2 regions of the Chromobacterium subtsugae genome follow, and region 2 is predicted to be linked to the other one. Evidence: riboswitches for the same ligand, from Rfam matches in the RefSeq annotation. Region 2 holds a riboswitch; the other holds the start of a gene.

Region 1 (5,335 bases), 1.0 Mb from region 2:
GCGGCCAGAGCCTCGGCTTCCGGCTGCGGCGCCGGCAGATCCAGCGCGCGGTTCAGGCGGATGTCGGCCGGCAGGGTTTCGCCGACCAGCGCGTCGATGGAGGCCGCGCCGATGGCGGCCAGCATCTCGGCGCGCTCGTCGTCGGACGGGCCGATGTGGCGGGCGATGAATTCGTTGCGATTGAAGAGTGCGGAGAGCGACATGTTCAGGACCTTCCATTGCTGCCGCGAAGCCCGCCATCGCCGGCGGGCGGAGAGAGCGCGTGGCTCATCGTCCGCCGGCCGGTGCGCGGCGGCTGGCTTCGCGGCCAAAAAAAACGCCCTGCGTCTGGCGACTGCAGGGCGGGTTCAGCTATCAGGCGCCGATTTCCTTGGCGTAGGCGGCGGCGTCCATCAGGCCATCCAGATCGGCGGCGTTGGCCGGCTTGATCTTGAAGAACCAGCCATCGCCGTAGGGCTCGCTGTTGGCCAGTTCCGGCTCGCCTTCCAGCTCTTCGTTCACCGCCAGGATTTCGCCGGCGATCGGACAGTAGACGTCGGAAGCGGCCTTCACCGACTCCACCACGCCGGCCTGCTCGTCGCGGGCCAGGGTCGCGCCCACTTTAGGCAGTTCGACGAACACGATGTCGCCCAGCAATTCCTGCGCGTGCGCGGTGATGCCCACAGTCACGGAACCGTCGGCTTCCAGACGCAGCCACTCGTGGCTTTCCACATATTTCAGTTCGGCGGGGATATTGCTCATCTTGAAGTTCTCCAGCTTAAGATCAGATCAATGGCGGCGGCAGTTCCAACACTGCAGCCAGATTATTCGAATACTTTCTTGCCGTTGCGCACGAAGGGCATCTTCACCACGCGCACATCGGTCAGCGCGCCGCGCAGGTCCACCTGGGCCGTGGCGCCGGTGGCGGCCGGCACGCGGGCGATGGCGATGGAATGCTTCAGCGTGGGCGAGAAGGTGCCGCTGGTGATCACGCCTTCGCCGACGCCCTCCACCACTACCTTCAAGCCTTCGCGCAGCACGCCGCGGCCTTCCAGCACCAGGCCCACCTGCTTCATCTTCACGCCGGCGGCCTTCTGCGCCTCCAGCGCCTCGCGGCCGTTGAACTTGCGTTCGGCCGGCTCCCAGGCGATGGTCCAGCCCATGCCCGCCTCCAGCGGCGACACGGTTTCGTCCATGTCGTGGCCGTACAGGTTCATGCCGGCTTCCAGGCGCAGCGTGTCGCGGGCGCCCAGGCCGATGGGGGCGACGCCGGCGGCTTGCAATTGATGGAAGAAGGCGATGGCCTGATCGGCAGGCACCATGATTTCCAGGCCGTCTTCGCCGGTATAGCCGGTGCGGGCGTAGAACCACTCGTCCTGCGGCAGGCCCTGGAACACTTTCAGCGCGCGGATGGCATCGGCCAGCTCCGGCTTGATCGAGCAGACTTTTTCAATGGCCTGCGGGCCTTGCACCGCCAGCATCGCCAGGTCGCGGCGCACCTTCAGCGCCACGTCGAAGCCGGCCTTCTGGCTTTCCATCCAGGCCAGGTCTTTTTCGGTGGTGCCGGCATTGACCACCATGCGGTAGCCATAGGAAGTGAGATAGACGATCAGATCGTCGACGACGGTGCCTTCGGCGGTGAGCATGCCGGAATACAGCGCCTTGCCCTCGAAACCGAGCTTGGCGACATCGTTGGCGATCAGTTTTTGCAGCCAGGATTTGGCGTCGGCGCCGGTGATGTCGATCACCGTCATGTGGGAAACGTCGAACATGCCGGCGTCCGAGCGGACGATCTCGTGCTCTTTCAGCTGGGAGCCGTAGTGGATGGGCATTTCCCAACCGGCGAAATCAACCATTTTCGCGCCGGCGGCGACGTGGGCGTCAAACAGCGGGGTACGTTTCGGGGCCGTCATGCGCGGTTCCTTCGAGAAAAGTGTGGATAGCCTGTGTCAACCACACCCCTCTGTCCCTGCACCTGAGATTTTCCGGCTGGATCAGCCGTTAGCCCCTTCGGTGGACGCCACGCAGGCGCCGCTCTCCAGATTGCGCAAGCCGGCAGCCGCCGACCCCGTGATACAGTCCTTTTGCCTGAGCGATTGCGGGTGCACTTGCGCCTTCGGCGGCGGCCGCGGGGCCGCTCTCTCCTGTATGACCCGGCGATTATGGTGGCAGTCGCGGCGGCTTGGCAAGCCGAGTTTATTTCGAAGTAAAACAGTTTATTTTTCTGTATTTATCAGAAAAATATCGCAAATTTTTTGTGTTTATTATTATTCGAATATGAAAATTTCCTGAGCCATAGCCGCCCATCCGCCGCGCGCGCCCATGAAAAAAGCGCAGCGGACGACGCTGCGCTTTCGGGCTCTGGCGGCGCTGGCTCAAGCCGCCGCGTGCCGCTCCTTCAACTGCCAGACGTAGACCGGCAGGCCCAGCATCAGCAACAGCATGCCCCACATCACGGTATCGGCGCCGGAACCGTACAATGCCCACAGCGAATAGACGAAGCCGATGCCGGCGAAGAAGCCGGGGGCGACGTAGTCCTTGGGGGCGAACGCCTTGCCGCGCATCAGCATGATGGCGATCAGCGCCATCGAGCAGAAAGCGTACGGCAGCAGCGTGGTGGCGGTGGCCAGCAGGATGATGAATTCGAAGATCTTCACGCCGCTGTCGCCGCCGGCGTATTTCATCGCCATCAGGATGGTGACCAGCGCGCTGGACAGCACCAGGCCGAAGATGGGCACGCCGGCGGCGTTGCGCTGGGCGAAGCGGCTGGGGAACAGCTTGTCCTTGGCGGCGGCGGCCGGCACATGCGCCTGCATCAGGCTCCAGCCATTGAGCGCGCCGAAGCAGGACACCACCGCGCCGAAGCCCACCGCCCAATAGCCCCAGTCGCCCCACATCAGCCGCGCGGCGTCGGCGAACGGCGCTTGCGACGCGGCCAGCGTGTCGGCCGGCATCAGCCCCATCAGCGAAATGGTGGACAAAATGTAGAGCACGGTCGCCAGCAAGGTGCCGATCACCGTCGCGCGCGGAATGGTCTTTTCCGGCTCCACGACATCGCCCGCCGGCACCGATGCCGACTCCAGGCCCAAGAAGGCCCACAGCGTCAGCGCCATGGTGGCCGACAGCGACGACAGCAGCGGCTTGCCGTGCGGATTGAACGCCAGGTTTTCCGGATGCATGTGGAAAAAGCCGATGAACGTCACCGCGGCCAGCGGCAGCAGCTTCAACAGCGTGGTGACCACCGCCACCATGCCGGAGCTGCGCGCTCCGCGGCTGTTGATCCAGGTGACGATCCAGATCAGGCTGATGGCGAAAGCGCCGGCCAGCGGCTCGTTATGGCCGAGGATGGGGAAAAACACCTGCATATAGCTGGTGGCCGCCACCGCCAGCGCGGCATTGCCGGCCCACAGCGCGATCCAGTAGCCCCAGGCGATCCAGAAACCGGCGAAATCGCCGAAGCCGGCATGAATATAGGCATACGGCCCGCCTTCGCGCGGCAGGATGGCCGACAGGCGCGCGAACACCAGCGCCAGGCAGATCGCGCCGCCGGAGGTCAGCAACCAGCCCAGCATCGAGATGCCGCCGAACGGCGCCAGCGAGGCCGGCAGCAGAAACACGCCGGAACCTATCATATTGCCCACCACCAGGGCGGTGCACATCCAGACCCCGAGCGAGCCTTTCTTTTGGATGGAACTGTTTTCGCTCAAACCTGATTCTCCGTCTAGGGCGAAAGCATCCAGCGCCGGGCGCTGGCCGGCCCGGCGTCAAACATGCGGAATAATGGGAAACAACGGCATCAGCTGGCTCGCCTCACAGGCTTCAAGATAGCCCAGCCTGGGCTTCTTGGCCGATCTCTCGGCATCGCCGCGCCGCGGGCGCCAGCCGCCGCGCCGGAAAAAAAGGGCGCATTAAAACACAGATTTGACGTAAAAACATGTCGCATTGGCGATTTTTTTACAAAAAAACCGTTACGCGACAGATGCTTATGTCAATTGAATAAGCGGACGCTTATGCATGAGGCAGGATCAGCGGGCCGCGCGGCGCGCGGCTCAGCGACCAATTGGCGATGGCCCAACGCCACAGTTCGTCCAGCCTGCCGCACTCGGCCGGCGGCGGATGGCCCAGCCAGCCCAGCGCCGCGCGCAGCTGGCGCGCGGCGTCGCCGCCGCTTATCGCCGGCGCCAGCGTCTGCTTGGACAATTTCTCGCCGGCGGCGTTGGTCAGCACCGGCAGGTGGCAATAGCCGGGCGGCGGCAGGCCCAGGCTGTCGTAAACCTGCAGCTGGCGCGGCGTCGACACCAGGAGGTCGGCGCCGCGCACGATGTCATTGACGCCCTGCTCGGCGTCGTCCACCACCACCGCCAACTGGTAGGCCCAAAAGCCGTCGGCGCGCAGCAGCACGAAATCGCCGATGTCGCCGGCCAGGTTCTGCCGGCATTCGCCCTGCAGGCGATCCATCACCGACACATCCCGGTCGGGCGCGCGCAAGCGCCAGGCCCGGCCTTCCCTGCCGCCGGGACAGCCGTTGCGGCAGGTGCCGGGATAGACATAGCCGTCCAGACCGCGCCGGGCGGCCGCGGCGATTTCCTTGCGGGTGCAGCAGCAGGCGTAGGCATGGCCGCTGGCGGCCAACTGCAGCAGGGCGGCGCGATAGCGCTCGTGGCGCCGGCTCTGGTAAACCACCTCGCCATCCCATTCGAAACCGAAGGCCTCCAGCGTGCGCAGGATGTCGTCGGCCGCGCCGGGCATTTCCCGCGGCGGGTCGAGGTCTTCCATTCTGAGCAGCCATTCGCCGCCGCGGCTGCGGGCCTCCAGATAACTGCCGACCGCGGTGCTGAGGGAGCCGGCATGCAGCAGGCCGGTGGGGCTGGGGGCGAAACGGCCCCGGTATGATGACTTGGACATCGGAATTGGAGGACTGAAATCTACAAGGGGACGAATTATCGCTAAAATACCATTATCCCGATCTACGATTCAGCCTCGATGAGGACACCAGAATGACGTACGTTGTAACCGATGCCTGTATCAAATGCAAATACACCGACTGCGTGGACGTGTGCCCGGTGGACTGCTTCCATGAAGGGCCCAACTTCCTGGCCATCGACCCGGAAGAATGCATAGACTGCTCTCTGTGCGTGGCGGAGTGCCCGATTAGCGCCATTTATGCCGAGGACGACTTGCCCAAGGGCCAGGAAAACTTCCTGGCCCTCAACGCGGAATTGGCCAAGAACTGGCCGGTGATCACCGAAAAGATCGATCCGCTGCCCGACCATGCCGACTGGGCCGAGGTGAAGGACAAGCTGCAATACCTGGAACGCTGAACGCTCCGCCTGTCACAGGAACAGATCGATGTCGC
Region 2 (5,335 bases):
GCGATGACAAACGCAAAAATACCCTCGGAAGAGGGTATGGATTGGCTATTAAGCGGAAGCCGGCATTTTAAAGGGTGGGGAGCTTGTGTTGCAACCGAGGGTAGGAGAATGGCGCTTTCACCTGAACAAAAGGACAGGTTGTTGCCATTTTTCCTGTGCGGATGGGATTGGCTCAGCCATGAAGGCGCCAGAACAAGGGCCGGGTGAACGGCGACCATAAGGCAGTGCGCACGCCGGCGGCGGCCAGCGCGTTGCGGGTCCACTGGTTGCAGGTGACGAACGGGGTGTAGCGGCCATGGGCCTGATAGAAGGCATCGTTGCCATCATAGCGCTCATTCGCCAGCCAAAGCGGTTTGCCATCGGCGCCGGCCGCGGCGCTTTGCCGGATGAATGCCGCCAGTTTCGCGTACTGGCCGGGCGTGAGCAGGATTTTCCGGGTATCGGCGTCCTCTGCCGGCTTGGGCAGATATTCGACGTGCAGCACGCTGGCGTCCGAGGCCAGCGCGGCGATGGCATTGCCGGCAGTCAGGTCGGCCCAGCTGCGGGTGCGCAGGAAAAAGGTGCGGCTGCCCCAGCCGATGGCGAGGTACGGCTGCGCGGCGGACAGCTCGGGCCGCTGAGTTTGGCGCGGAGAGAATAGCGCGTTCCAGTCTTGTTGCGGCGTCTGGACCGGCAGCGCCAGGCTGGTATGCACGCCATTGCTGTCCTGCAGATACACGGCGATGCCGTCTGCCGGCGCTTGCCAGCCCTTGTTGACTGGCAGCAAGCCGGCCAGCAGGGCTGCCAGCAGGTAGAGGGCGGGCAGGGCCAATAGTCCGGCCAGCGCGCGGATGGCGAGGCGGCGGAGGGGCATGGTTGGGCGGATTGGGGATGGGCGCATGTGGGAGGCGGGGTCTGGGCCGGCGAGTCAGCAAAGGGGCTGATCATGGCATCCCGGCGGGGTGGCTTCAAGCATGAGGCGCGCCGATCAAGCGAAACGCCCCGCGGCAGCGGGGCGTCGGCGGTTCAGTGGTGATCGTGCCGGTAGGCGAATACCGGCAGCTGCCATTCGCGCCACAGCGCGGTCAGGCGCAAGGCCAGGCCGAAGGCGAAGCTGGCGGCGATATTGTAGTCGTGCGGCAGGTTCAGCTGGTTGAGGCCCATGTAGAGCACGGCCACCAGCAGCGACACGCTGGCGTACAGCTCGCGGCGAAACACGATGGGCACGCGGTTGCACAGCACGTCGCGCAGGATGCCGCCGGCGATGCCGGTGATCATGCCGGCCATCGCCACTATCACCGGATGGTAGTGCATGCCCAGCGCCACGTCGCAGCCGATGATGGTGAAGGCCACCAGGCCCAGCGCGTCCAGCACCAGAAACAGGCGGTTCAGATGGCGCATGAAGCGCGCGGCCAGCACCGCGGCGATGCCGCCGGCCACCACCAGCAGCACGTATTCCGGGTGCTGGGTCCAGCCTATCGGGTAGCGGCCCAGCACGATGTCGCGCACGGTGCCGCCGCCCAGGGCCGTGAGGAAGGCGATGACGCTTACGCCAAAAATGTCCATGTGGCGGCGGCCGGCCGCCAGCGCGCCGGTCATCGCCTCGGCGGTGATGGCGATCAGGTAGATCAGGGTCAGCATGATGGTGTCTTGCGAGGTTGCGGCAATAACGCCGGACGAGCCGGCTGCGGAAGAACAGGGAATGATGTGCGGGCGGGCCATCGGCAAACGCCGGGCGCGCCGCGGAATGGCGAGCGGGACAAGGCAGACTCCTGGGTGGATTCCGGGCTACGGAACAGCCTCTCCCCTTGTCCTTTTACCTGAGAGTTGCATGGCTTGCGGCCACTTGCCCCTTCGGTGGGCTGCTCGGGGCAGCCTCTCTCCAATCGGCTTGAATCAATGAAACACTGCGGTACGGCTTGCCTGAGCGATTATGGGAGCTTGCGTCTTCGGCGGGGGCATGGCCCCTCTCTCCCGCAGAGAGACGCAATATTAGCTTTTGCTATTGGAATAGTCAATGTCAGAACCGGGGCGCTTTCGCGCCCCGGTTGCCGGATCAGGCCTTGCCTGGGCGCTTGGCCGGCGTGGCTGTCTTGGCGGTTTTGGCCGGCGCGGCGGCGGGGGCTTGGCCGTTGGCTTTGGCGGGAGATTTGCGCGCGCGCGCGGCGGCGGGTTTTGCCTCGGCCTGGGCGGGTTTGGCGGCCGGGGCGGCTTCCGCGGCGGATTTTGCCGCGGGTTTGCGCGCGGGCGCCGGTTTGGGCTGCAACGCGACGGCGCTGGCTTTCTCGGCCTTGATTTCCGCCGGCGCGGCTGCCGTTTCCAGTTGGGGCAGAATGGACGGCGCAGTCGGATGGCCAGGGGCGGCGGGCATGTCCAATTGCAGCGTCCTGGCCACTTCGTCCAGCCGCGCCTGGTGCTCGGCCGGGATCGGGCCGTTGAGCGTCAGCAGGTCGCGCGCCAGCGTCCAGGCTTGGCGGCGGCGATGCGCGTCGGGCAGCAGCGCCGCCAGGCCGTTCAGCGCGCGCGGCGCGTCCAGCCGCACCAGCGCCACCTGGTGGCGGACGATGTCCTTCAACTGCATCAGCGTCAGCGGGTATTCGTGCCTGACGTCGCGCATCACGCGGCGGATGGCGTTGAACGGCCGCTCATCCACCACGCCCATGCCGATGCTGACATAGAGCAACAGCCGCACAAAGCCGTCGGCCAGCGTGCCTTGCTCGAAGCTGGGGGCCAGCGCCTCGCGCTTCAGGCGCGCCAGTTCGCGGCTTTCCCAGGCAAGCGCATGCCGGCGCGGCTCGCTTGCCGGCTGCACGCCGACCAGCGTCGCCAGCTGCGGCGATTCGTAGATGGCGCGGAACAGCTGTTCCTGGGCGGCGTCGCGCAGGTCGCGGTAATGATCCAGCGATTGGCCGATGAAGCCGGACAGCTGTTCCTGCCATTGCCACAGCGGATTGTCCAGGGGCGCCGGGCGGCGCTGTTCGCGCACCTGGGCGGCGAGGCCGGGCAGCCACCACAGCCAGGGGTTTTTCGGCGAGATCAGCGTGCGTTCCAGGCGGGCGGGGTGCAACTCGCGCAGCAGGCGGGCGCCGGCTTCGTTGCCGGCGGCGCGCAGCAGCGGCGAGGCGAAGCGGTCATACAGGCCCTGGTTGATTTCCGATACCCGCTTCACCACTTCGAAGGCGTGCTCGTCGTCGCGGCCGTCGTCCAGCGCCAGGATGTCCGATACGTCGCGCGCTTCGAAGCGGATGATGTAGCGGCCTTCGATGTATTCCTGTCCCGGCGCGTCGGGCGCGATGTCTTCGATGACGGCTTCGTACAGGCCCGGCGCCAGCACGTCTATCAGGTCCAGCGCGCTGGCGAATTCGCTGTGCTCCTTGTTGGCGACGCCGGCGGAGACGAAGATGCCGAGGTGGCCCACCTTGTTGTGCAGGCAGTAGACGATTGTCTGTTCGTTGTTGCGGATGTCTTCCACGTTGTCGTAGAGGTCGGCCACCCAGTTCAGCGCCTGCTGCGGCGGCGTGATGTTGTCGCCCCAGGAGGCGAACACCACGATGGGAGAGCGGATGTTGCGCATGTCCACCCGCAGCTTGCCGTCATGGCTGGCGATTTTGCCGTGCACCAGATCGTTGCCGACGAACAGCTTCTGGGTGATCCATTCCATTTCCGCCTTGTTCAGCAGGTAATGGCCGCCCCACCAGCGCTCGAAATCCAGGTAGCGCTGCGGTTCGGTGTCCACTTTGGAATAGAGGTTGTAGGACTTCTTCCATAAGGTATTGGCTGGGTCCAGCTTCTCGAAGTTGCTGACCAGATGCGCGCCGTCGAAGCGGCCGTTGCCGAGGTCGCCGGCCAGCGATGCGGTCCAGGTGCCGCCGTTCAGCCCGCCGGCGTAGCGCATCGGGTTCTTGCCGCGCACGCCGGCCCAGTAGGATAAGGGCGATCCGGCCAGCAGGATGGGGCCGACCAGGTCCGGCGCCACCGACGCCAGCATGGCCAGCGCCCAGCCGCCCTGGCAGTTGCCGATGACGAAGGGCTTGCCGTCGCTATTGGGGTGCAGCTCGTTGACGCGCTTGAGGAAGACGCCTTCGGCCTTGCTGACGCTTTCTATGGTTTGTCCGGGCACCGGCTGCGGGAAGAACATCACGAAGTAGCAGGGGTGGCCCTGTTGCAGGGCGATGCCGATTTCGCTGTCCATCTTGAAGCCGCCTATGCCCGGGCCATGGCCGGCGCGCGGGTCTATCACCACGAAGGGGCGCTTGGCGGCGTCGGTGGGCGGACAGCTGGGCGGCGGCTCGATGGCGGCCAGCGCGTAATTGGCCGGGTCGGGCAATTCGCGCCCGTCCAGGATGATGCGGTAATCGAACACCAGCACCGGCGGCTTGCCGCTTTCGCAATGCTCCAGATAGGTGGCGCCGCGCCGGTACAGCGTGTCCCAGTACAGGACGCCGCGCTGGCAGGCATCGAGCCAGTAATCAAACAGCGGTTGTGCGAACGGGAGTGTCCCGCCTTGAACTGCAGTAGCTGACCACATTGCAACCCCTTGCTTTGGAAAAGATGGAGACGGACGCGGCGGCCCATGACTGAGCCATGGACGCCACTGTACTCGCTTGTTGCTGCAATGCAATAAAAGCGGATGGCGGGGGCGGACACTTGTGGCGCGCAGCCATCATTCTGTTGCAGTGCAATAGCGGTTAGGAGTGTCCGCGCCGGCCATCGGTTCCAGGCGTTTTTCCATCACCACGCTGCGGTAGGGCTTGTCCGGCCATTGCAACGGCGCTTCCATGCGGTAGCCGCGCCTGAGATAACGGCTGACCAGGTGGTGGGCTTCCACGGCGGTATCCAGCCGGATGGCGCGATAGCCCTGCGCTTGCGCCCAGGCTTCGGCGGCGGCGATCAGCCGCTCGCCCAGGCCCAGTCCTTGGCAGTCCGGCGCCACCGCCAGCTGCACCAGCACCGCGCCATCCGGCTGGCGAAACTGCGGGCAGGACGAAGCCGGCAGCGGATGATGCACCGTGACGGTGCCTATCAGCTCGTCGCGGTGCCAGGCCAGCAGGCAGTGGCCGCCGGCGATGCGGCGGCGGGTCACCTCGGCGCTCTGGCTCACCGCGGTATAGGGCAGTCCCATCGCGCCCAACTGCGCGTAGGCGCGGTGCAGCAGGGCGGTGAGGGCGTCGATGGAGTCGGTTTCGGTCAGTGGACGGATGGTGAACATGGCGGAGCGGAATGGAATGAACACCATTCTGCCAAAGCAATAGTCATGCCGGGCGAATGTCGCTGCGCCCCCAGTCGCCCGCCATCTCGTCGCTGATCAGCTCCTGGGCGATGAAGTCGAGAAAGGCGCGCACCGCCGGCGACAGGC

Evidence for each region. Region 2 has a riboswitch for glycine ahead of U6115_RS12095 (trimeric intracellular cation channel family protein). Riboswitches for the same ligand answer to the same signal wherever they lie in the genome.
Region 1: it holds a riboswitch for glycine, as region 2 does, so the genes downstream of both, gcvT (glycine cleavage system aminomethyltransferase GcvT) here and U6115_RS12095 (trimeric intracellular cation channel family protein) in region 2, are expected to answer to the same signal.

Annotation. Positions count from the first base shown of each region.
Region 1 covers NZ_CP142381.1:1,476,639-1,481,973, reverse strand. Annotated here, with positions in the region: gene gcvP (aminomethyl-transferring glycine dehydrogenase) at 1-203, opposite strand, end outside; gene gcvH (glycine cleavage system protein GcvH) at 355-741, opposite strand; gene gcvT (glycine cleavage system aminomethyltransferase GcvT) at 804-1,892, opposite strand; glycine riboswitch at 1,933-2,031, opposite strand; glycine riboswitch at 2,046-2,136, opposite strand; gene U6115_RS07280 (amino acid permease) at 2,355-3,638, opposite strand; gene gluQRS (tRNA glutamyl-Q(34) synthetase GluQRS) at 3,988-4,884, opposite strand; gene fdxA (ferredoxin FdxA) at 4,977-5,300, shown strand; gene cheD (chemoreceptor glutamine deamidase CheD) at 5,313-5,335, opposite strand, start outside.
Region 2 covers NZ_CP142381.1:2,502,610-2,507,944, forward strand. Annotated here, with positions in the region: gene U6115_RS12090 (TIGR02117 family protein) at 173-853, opposite strand; gene U6115_RS12095 (trimeric intracellular cation channel family protein) at 1,006-1,620, opposite strand; glycine riboswitch at 1,778-1,875, opposite strand; glycine riboswitch at 1,880-1,966, opposite strand; gene U6115_RS12100 (DUF3141 domain-containing protein) at 2,036-4,507, opposite strand; gene U6115_RS12105 (GNAT family N-acetyltransferase) at 4,643-5,188, opposite strand; gene U6115_RS12110 (LysR substrate-binding domain-containing protein) at 5,232-5,335, opposite strand, start outside.